Regions from separate parts of the Aerococcus sp. Group 2 genome, predicted to be linked through region 2. Evidence: predicted binding sites of a transcription regulator. Region 2 holds the regulator's gene; the other holds the start of a gene.
What was found. Region 2 encodes CtsR, which represses protease genes until heat stress. Its sites were predicted from a motif close to TTGGTCAAAAAAGGTCAAANA; they were not measured.

Region 1: a site for CtsR is predicted at 2,917-2,937, ahead of clpB (ATP-dependent chaperone ClpB). Genes of this name have one in related genera too.

What each region holds. Positions count from the first base shown of each region.
Region 1 is NZ_CAJHPA010000002.1:29,054-33,492, forward strand. Features, by position in the region: gene tgt (tRNA guanosine(34) transglycosylase Tgt) at 1-3, opposite strand, end outside; gene clpB (ATP-dependent chaperone ClpB) at 206-2,824, opposite strand; gene JFU01_RS02535 (LysR family transcriptional regulator) at 3,086-3,964, opposite strand.
Region 2 is NZ_CAJHPA010000007.1:40,501-44,939, forward strand. Features, by position in the region: gene JFU01_RS08495 (ATP-dependent Clp protease ATP-binding subunit) at 1-2,076, opposite strand, end outside; gene JFU01_RS08500 (CtsR family transcriptional regulator) at 2,107-2,565, opposite strand; gene JFU01_RS08505 (cation diffusion facilitator family transporter) at 2,684-3,808, opposite strand; gene JFU01_RS08510 (hypothetical protein) at 4,010-4,439, opposite strand, start outside.

The DNA.
Region 1 (4,439 bases), on a different contig from region 2:
CATTTCCTACACCTTTCTAGCTAAGAAAAAATAATGAACAAGACTATTTTAGCAAAGATTTCAGCATTTAACTAGGACTAGGCCAGTGAAAAAGGAAATTGTCTTTACTAGATAATCTTAATAGTTAGTAGTTAATAAAAAAGGCTGCGACTCTGGTCACAGCCCTTAAGTCATTATTTTCTTCTATCAATCGGTATTCATTCGCTTAAGCGTCTTTGATTTTTTCAAAACTGGCCCGGTCTTGATCCTTGTCATAGTCCACTTCAACCTCTTGGCCAGCAGCGACATCTCCGGCGATAATAGCGCGAGCCAATGGCGTTTCCACTTCATTGGTGATAAAGCGACGAAGCGGACGGGCACCAAATTCTGGTTCATAGGCCGTCTCAGCAATCCAATCAATTAATTCATCACTAAAGTGCAATTGAATGTGTTGGTCTTTGAGACGTTTATTGAGTCCGGCCAGCATCTTGGCAACAATCCCATGCATATTGTCTTGTGACAATGGCGTAAAGAGGATAATATCGTCAATCCGGTTAAGAAATTCAGGTTTGAAATAACCATAGAGACGTTCTTTGACCTTGTCTCGCGCCTCGGTAGATATTTCTGAAGTATTCCCATCTTTAGCATCTTCTAAGAGTAAGTCAGATCCGATGTTACTGGTCATAATAATGATGGTATTCTTAAAGTCCACGGTCCGACCTTGACCATCTGTCAAACGACCATCGTCAAGGATTTGGAGGAGGATGTTGTACACATCACTATGGGCTTTTTCAATTTCATCCAGAAGAACAACGGAATAGGGGTGACGGCGGACTGCTTCAGTTAATTGTCCCCCTTCTTCATAACCGATGTAACCAGGTGAAGCCCCTACTAAACGCGACACATTGGCTTTCTCCATGTATTCACTCATATCGATACGGATCATGTTATCTTCAGAGTCAAAGACTTGTTCCGCTAAAGCCTTAGCTAATTCCGTCTTACCTACCCCGGTTGGCCCTAAGAAGAGGAAGGAACCTAATGGCCGGTTAGGATCTTGGATACCTGCCCGGGAACGCAGAACCGTATCCGTTACGCTGTTAACGGCTTGGTCTTGGCCGATCACCCGTACATGTAAGCGGTCAGCGAGATCAAGTAATTTTTCCCGTTCATTTTGGGCTAACTTAGTCACTGGAATACCAGTTTGGCGAGAAACTACTTCTTCAATTTGGTCCTCGGTTACCGATTCTTGGACCAGACTCGGTTTACCGCTGGCTTCAGCTTCGTATTTTTCTTCCATATCTTCTAATTCTTTAGCCAACTTAGGTAGAGTCCCATGTTGCAATTGAGCCGCTTTTTCTAAGTCATAATTATTTTGCGCGATTTCAAGTTGCCGTTTAGCATCGTCAATTTCTTGGCGTTTATCTTGGATATGACTGAGGGAGGCTTTTTCGTCTTCCCATTCCAAGGTCAGTTGGTTAGTCTTTTCACGGACTTCAGCCAATTCCTTTTGCAACTCTTCTAAACGTTCCTTAGAAGCGGGATCATCTTCCTCTTTTAAGGCTTCTTCTTCAATTTCTAATTGCAATTGACGGCGCCGTTGTTGGTCGAGTTCCGTCGGCATGGAGTTCATTTCCACCCGAATTTCAGCACTGGCCTCATCGACTAGGTCAATCGCCTTATCAGGAAGGTAGCGGTCTGTAATGTAACGGTCAGATAATTCAGCTGCGGTAACCAAGGCTTGGTCATGGATTTTAACGTGGTGGTGGTTTTCAAAACTTTCTCTCAAACCACGTAAGATCGAGATGGTATCTTCGACAGTTGGCTCATTAACGAGGACCTTTTGGAAACGACGCTCTAAAGCCTTATCAGTTTCCATGTATTCCCGGTATTCATCTAGAGTAGTGGCCCCAATACAATGTAGTTCACCACGAGCTAACATAGGTTTTAAGAGGTTACCAGCATCCATAGCCCCTTCTGCCTTGCCCGCACCCACAATGGTGTGGATTTCATCAATAAAGAGGATGATTTCTCCGTCTGATTTCTTAATTTCGTTAAGCACCGCTTTTAGACGTTCTTCAAATTCTCCCCGGTACTTAGCTCCGGCTAATAGGGAACCCATATCGAGGGAAAAGATGGTCTTATCGCGCAGGTTACTTGGCACGTCACCTTTTACAATTCTTTGAGCCAAGCCTTCTACAATCGCGGTCTTACCAACACCCGGTTCCCCAATGAGGACAGGATTATTCTTGGTCTTTCTAGAGAGGATCCGAATAACATCACGAATTTCATCATCGCGGCCAATGATAGGATCCATTTTACCTTCTCTAGCAATCGCGGTTAAGTCGCTACCATATTTTTCTAGGGAATCATAATTTTCTTCAGCGTTTTGTGAGGTCACGCGATCACCCTTTCTCAAGTCTTTGATTTTGTCCTTCACTTGGTCATAATTGGTATAAGTTTTTAACCATTTAGTGAGGTCGAGATAGTTCAATTTAAAAATACTTAGTAATAAAATTTCAGTAGACAAGTATTCATCTTGGAATCCTTGGGCCTCTTCTTGAGCGGTTTGCAATAATTCTGCTAGGGAACGTGAAATATTTTGTCCGTATTGAACATTGCTGCCATTCACTACAGCAATATTATCCAGTTCACGGTCAAGTTCCCTATCGAGTTCGTCCATTGGAATATTCATTTGATGATAAAAATTATAAGCAAATTGTCCAGGTTGTACTAATGCTTTGAAGAGATGCGGAATCGAGATTTCTTGATGATGTCCTGTCATCGCAATTTGTTGCGCATTTGCAAGAGCTTCTTGTAAACTTCTTGTCATTTCCATATTATTCATTCTCTTCGCTCCTTTGATTCATTCATTTTAAAGGTATTTTTTAACCTTTACATTGACTATTATAACATATTGGTCAGTATTGATCAATAAATTTAGTCAAGATTAGTCAGATATTTTGTTTATTTTCCTAGGCAACAAAAAGGAGACGCTCTCTACGGCCTGTCCTGTTTAATAAAATTGTCAAATTTATAGCCTTTTTTAAAAAATCCCCCAAGTCTATAAGTATGACTTGGAGGAGATATTTGAGTGCTAGATATTCTGTTAGGCAAAGCCGCGGAGGTAATCCCTAGAAAAATCAAAAAAAGCTTTAGCGGCTTGGGAGAAATAATGGTCTTTCTTATAGACCAGGCTGATCGTCCGCTGGATGGAATAATCGGCGACCCTAAGTGGGATTATCTTTTCTTGACTGGATAAGAGGGAAATTTTAGGGGTAAAAGAAATCCCATAACCGGCTTCAACCAATTTATGGATCGCAGCGGCATCTTCTAATTCGATCTGATAATTAGGTGTAAAGCCGGCCTGTTGACAGAAACCATCCGTTAACTCCCGAAAACTATAACCCTGACTCGAGCCAACAAATTTTTCCGCCTTTAAATCGCTTAAGAAAACCTGCTTAGCCTGGGCCAAGGGGTGTTTCTGACTCACTGTGACAAAGATTTCTTCACTGATTATAGGGAGGGTCTCGACTTGGTCATGGTTAATCTCATGGGTAGCTATCCAAAAATCGAGTTGATCTTTTAACAATTTTTCGAGCATCAAGCCACTCGCTGCTTCATACTGCTTGACCCGAACCTTGGGATAATCGTGGAGAAAGTCACTCAATAAGTTAGGGAAGACATGGGGAAGGGTAACGCCAATGACAATTTCACCATGTTCTAAACCGGAAATTTCCCTAACCACCCGCTTACCTTCACTTAAGGCGCTAAAAGAATGGTCCAAGTAAGTTAAAAAAGTCTCCCCATAGTGGTTTAAATGAATACTACGGCCTTGACGAATAAATAAATCGACCCCTAAGTCTTCTTCTAACTGTTTAATAGCCCGGCTAATGGCTGGTTGAGATACATTTAATTCTTCCGCGGCACTGGTCATATTGCCTATCTCAGCCACCGCTTTAAAATATTTCAAAGCATAGTAGTTCATTTTACCACCTCTTCATTGATTGTCCTTATTATTTCAATTTCGCATCCAATTTTCAAGGGTTAGTCAGCAAGCTTTCTCGGATCAACTATCCGTACAAAAAAAGAGTCTGGGACAAAGGTCTCAGACTCTTTTCAAAATACGAACTATCTAATCAAAACGTATTCCAAAAGTCAGCCCTGACATCCACTTCATTCAGGGTGTGAGACTTGGTACCGAGGCTTGGATGATTGGAACAAGTCAGAATAAAAGCGAAGTATTCGCTTGTTTCTGACTTGTGAAATCACTCCAAGTCTGCCAAGTCGAACCCGACTTCGAACTATGTGCGATAGGCTTGCGCTTATCTTCCATAGTTTGTTCCAGTTGCTATAGCTGTTCGAAGCGCAAGCGAGTTACAGATATAGTATGCGTAGCTCTTCAGGGCTCTTTTGACTTTTGTCACACTCTCTTGTTAATTAAAATTCACATCAATACAATT
Region 2 (4,439 bases):
TTTTTGTTGGTTATCTTGACCAAAACCGACCAGTTTTTCATCCCGTAATTCAGTGGCCCCAATATTGGAGGTCATGATGACCACCGTATTTCTAAAGTCCACCATCCGACCCTTACTATCGGTGATATAACCGTCATCAAGGACTTGAAGTAAGAGGTCAAAGACATCGGGATGGGCCTTTTCAATTTCATCAAAGAGGACAATGGAGTAAGGATGTTGACGGATCTTCTCAGTCAATTGTCCCCCTTCTTCATAGCCAATATAACCTGGTGCTGAACCGATCATCCGGCTGGAAGAATATTTCTCCATGTATTCGGACATATCTAGACGAATCAGGGCCTCTTCCGAACCAAAGAGGGTTTCGGCTAAGGTCTTGGCCAATTCGGTTTTCCCAACCCCGGTTGGGCCAAGGAACATAAAGGAACCGATGGGACGGTTTCTTTGTCCCAAACCACTGCGTGAGCGTTTAATCGCCCGGGCCACTGCATTGACCGCTTCATCTTGGCCCTTGACCCGGTCATGGAGGCGGTCTTCTAAGTGGATCAAGCGTTCATTGTCACTTTGACTCAGTTCTTGAACAGGGATGCCGGTCCAAGAATGAATCAAGTTTTGCACGTCTTGACTGGTCAAACTTAAGTCGTAGCTGTCTTGATGGTCCTGGTCGCCTTCGTCTGCTTCCAAGCGACTAAGTTCTCTGACTAGGTTCGCTTGTTGGGCATGGACCGCGGCCGCCTTTTGAAAGGCCTGGTTACGGACATGGTATTCTTTTTCTTGGTTGAGGCGTTTCAATTCCTGTTCGATTTGGTATTTTTTCCGGCGACCACTATTGGCTACTGGATTGTCCAGCCGCTTGGTAGCTGCCGCTTCGTCCATAACATCAATGGCCTTGTCAGGAAGGAAGCGATCTGACAGGTAACGGGAGCTTAAACGCACACAGGTGGTAATGCTCTCATCTGGGATAGCCACTTGGTGGTGTTTTTCATAAGCAGGCCGGATCCCTTTCAAGATTTCTTCCGTCTCCGCTAGGCTAGGTTCTTCAACTAAAATCTTAGCAAAACGTCTTTCCAAGGCGGCATCTTTTTCGATGTATTTTTGATATTCGTTGAGGGTAGTAGCCCCGATCAGTTGAACCTGTCCCCGGCTGAGGGCAGGTTTTAGGAGGTTTGAGGCATCAATGGCCCCTTCAGCTCCCCCAGCCCCTATAATGGTATGGATTTCATCGATAAAGAGAATAATATTACCTTGGTCTTCAATTTCTTCAATTAAATGCTTCATGCGGTCTTCAAATTCACCGCGGTACTTGGTCCCCGCAACTAAAGAGCCGATATCTAAGACCATGAGTCGTTTATCCAGCATGTTTTCTGGGACTTGCTGTTGGCTCATTTGGATGGCTAAGGCTTCGACAATGGCGGTCTTACCGACCCCAGGTTCACCAACCAGGACCGGGTTATTCTTGGTCCGACGGCTTAAGACCTGCATGAGCCGCCGCATTTCTTGCTGGCGACCGATCACAGGGTCCAGCTTGCCGTCCTTAGCGGCTTGGGTCAGGTCCTTAGCAATACTGTCCAAGGTTGGGGTCTTGCTTTTGCTTTGCTTACCCAGCGGCTTTTTGGTCCGGTTTCTAACTGGTTCTTTTTGTCCCAGCATCTGATAGACATCACTGCGCAAACGATTAACATCTATATCGAGATTTTTCAGCAGGCGGTTGGCTAGGGTTTCCTCATTGATGAGGGCGAGTAATAAGTGCTCGGTACCAATTAAGGAAGCTTGCATAGACTTGGCCAAGTCTTTGGCTTGGTTCAAGACGTCTTGCATGCGTGGTGAAAACTGCACATAGTCTTCCTGACTCTTGGCTGAATCGCTGGTCCCATAGCCGGTCACAAATTCAATCTCTTCGCGAAGACTCTCATAACTTGGCAAGTAATCGCTTAAAACGGCATGAGCAACACCTTCACTTTCGCGGTATAAGCCCAAAAGCATATGCTCGCTACCAATGGCTGGATGACGGAAGTATTCAGCTTCTTCTTTGGCAAATCCAATCGCGGTCTTGGCTTTTTCAGTATAGATGTCTTTCATAGTTGTCTCCTTTTCTAATTACCGGAGTAATTAGTGATATTTCAAATGTTCTAGCATGTTCCTAAGTATGACTGCGCGGACACGGTCCGGGGATTTGAAATTAGACATGACTTGCTTGTCAATGGCTGAGTGCATGATGGCCGCCTCGCTCTCGTTGAGCAGTTCATTCTTCATCAAATTGGTGAGAATCGATACAGCATCGCGCAAGGAAATGTCGTTCCCTACTAGGCTAATCATATTATCAATATAGTCCGCATCGTCGATAATATTCAATTTCATAATTCTGATATAGCCACCGCCACCCCGCTTACTTTCGACTTGATAGCCTTGCTTGGGGGTAAAACGCGTATTAATCACATAATTAATCTGTGAAGGCACGCACTCAAAGCGGTCAGCAATTTCACTCCGTCTGATTTCGACCCGTTCAGTATCTTGAAGCACCTCTTTGAGATAGGCTTCAATAATATCTGACATATTCCGGTTGCTCATGTCCTCACCTCCTTCACTAATTATTGACTAACTTTGACTAATATACTTTAATAATAAGCAAAAAAAGGAATGAGGTCAACTATTTAATTCACTAATAGCGACCTCATCAGGCTTTGACCTAGTTATGTTGGCTACTTTCTCTTTGGATAAAGTGGTCAGGATCGTAAACGGTGTCTATGGTTATATGATTTATATTATATTTTGCCACTAAGGAGCGGATTTTTTGTTTGAGGTCTTCTTGTTCATCAGCGGTTAAGCGACAAGTTAGGACGGTGACACTGGCCATATGTTGTTCCCCATCAGTTGACCAGATATGTAAGTGGGACAAACCATCAATATCATCGTCTAAGGCTAAGATTTGTTGACCAATGACTTGGGGGTCGATGCCTTCAGGAACCGCTTGGAGGAAAATCTTAGAAATGTTCAGAAAACGTGGGAAACTTTGGCTGATAATCCAAACCGCAGTCAGAATCGACAAGAGCGGGTCAAGGAAATACCAATTGGTAAAGCGTAAGACCACTGAAAGAATCAAGATGGCTACCCAGCCGAGGACATCTTCTAGGAGGTGGAGGTTGAGTAATTGTTCATTGGCTGACTGACCCTTATGCATCATCCAAGAGCAGTAACCATTTACCACCACTGCGAAAATGGCTACCCAGAACATTCCCGTCACATGAACCGGTTCAGGATTAAAGAGCTTAGGAATCGAAGTAATTAGAATAAAGGCCGATCCGAATAATAGAAAGACTGCTGTAATCAGTCCCCCTAATAAAGAAAAGCGGCGGTAACCGTAGGAATAGCGGTTATCAGCTTCACGGTCAGAAATCTTTTCAAAGAACCAGGCAATAGCAATGGCTAGAACGTCGCCCGAGTCGTGGACCGCATCAGATAGGATGGCCGCACTGTTTAGGGTCCAACCAAAGAAGGCCTCAAAGACCGTAAAGAAGGCATTTAAGATGAGAACTATGCGCATCTTCTTGGCCGTTTCCTGGGTATTCTTAAAACGAAGTTGTTTGGCCTTATCTAATTCCAACTCTGCTGGGTCAAGGGCGACCAGGGAAAACTGTTCAAAGGCTAAAAAGCGACGTAGGTAAAGTAATTCTTCCTGGCGGTGCAAACGGACAATATCCTTGTCCAATTCAATTGCAAAGCCCTTGTCCTGGTTAAGGTCTTGGATTTGATGGGCCAGCCAATCATATTGGCTTTGGCTTTCGATACCGACAATCCTGTAAAGTGTTTCCATGTTTTCACTCTCCTTATAATACCCTATCATATCATCATTTTCTTCCAGCACAAACATTAACTACGCGTGTAGTCCCAAGATTTTAAGTAAATTTAATTAATCGTTAAATAAAGTAGATCCCTATAAAATTAAAGCCAGCAAAGTGAAAAACTCCCCCAAATAAAAAAGACCCTGCCCCAAGTCAGGAACAAGGTCAAGGCTCTAACGCAAGACAAAGCGCTTAGGACCGATAAACTTCAACAAGAGATAACCTAAAATAATATAGGCAATAATAAAGAGATAGATTCCTAAAATCACCCGTGGTCCAATTGATTCAGCATTCATAAAGAGCAGGTAGGGAATAAAAATACTCAAGCCCCGAATCAAATTATAGAGGGGGCTCTTGCTCTCCAGGTTAGCGGTAAAAGGCTGGAGCCAGTAATACAAGTAAAGATAGTGAACCGTAAAGAAAACCATCACGACTACTTGGCTAAGCAGTAAAATTCCCAAAGGCAGTAAGCGTTGCCCGCCTAACTGGAAGTAGACCAGGCTAGACCCTAACATTAAGACCAGCAAGGTGGGAAAATTATAACGGAAACAGCGTTTAAAGCGGATGACCATAGCCTCAGCTAAAAGGTCGGGATTGCGGTAA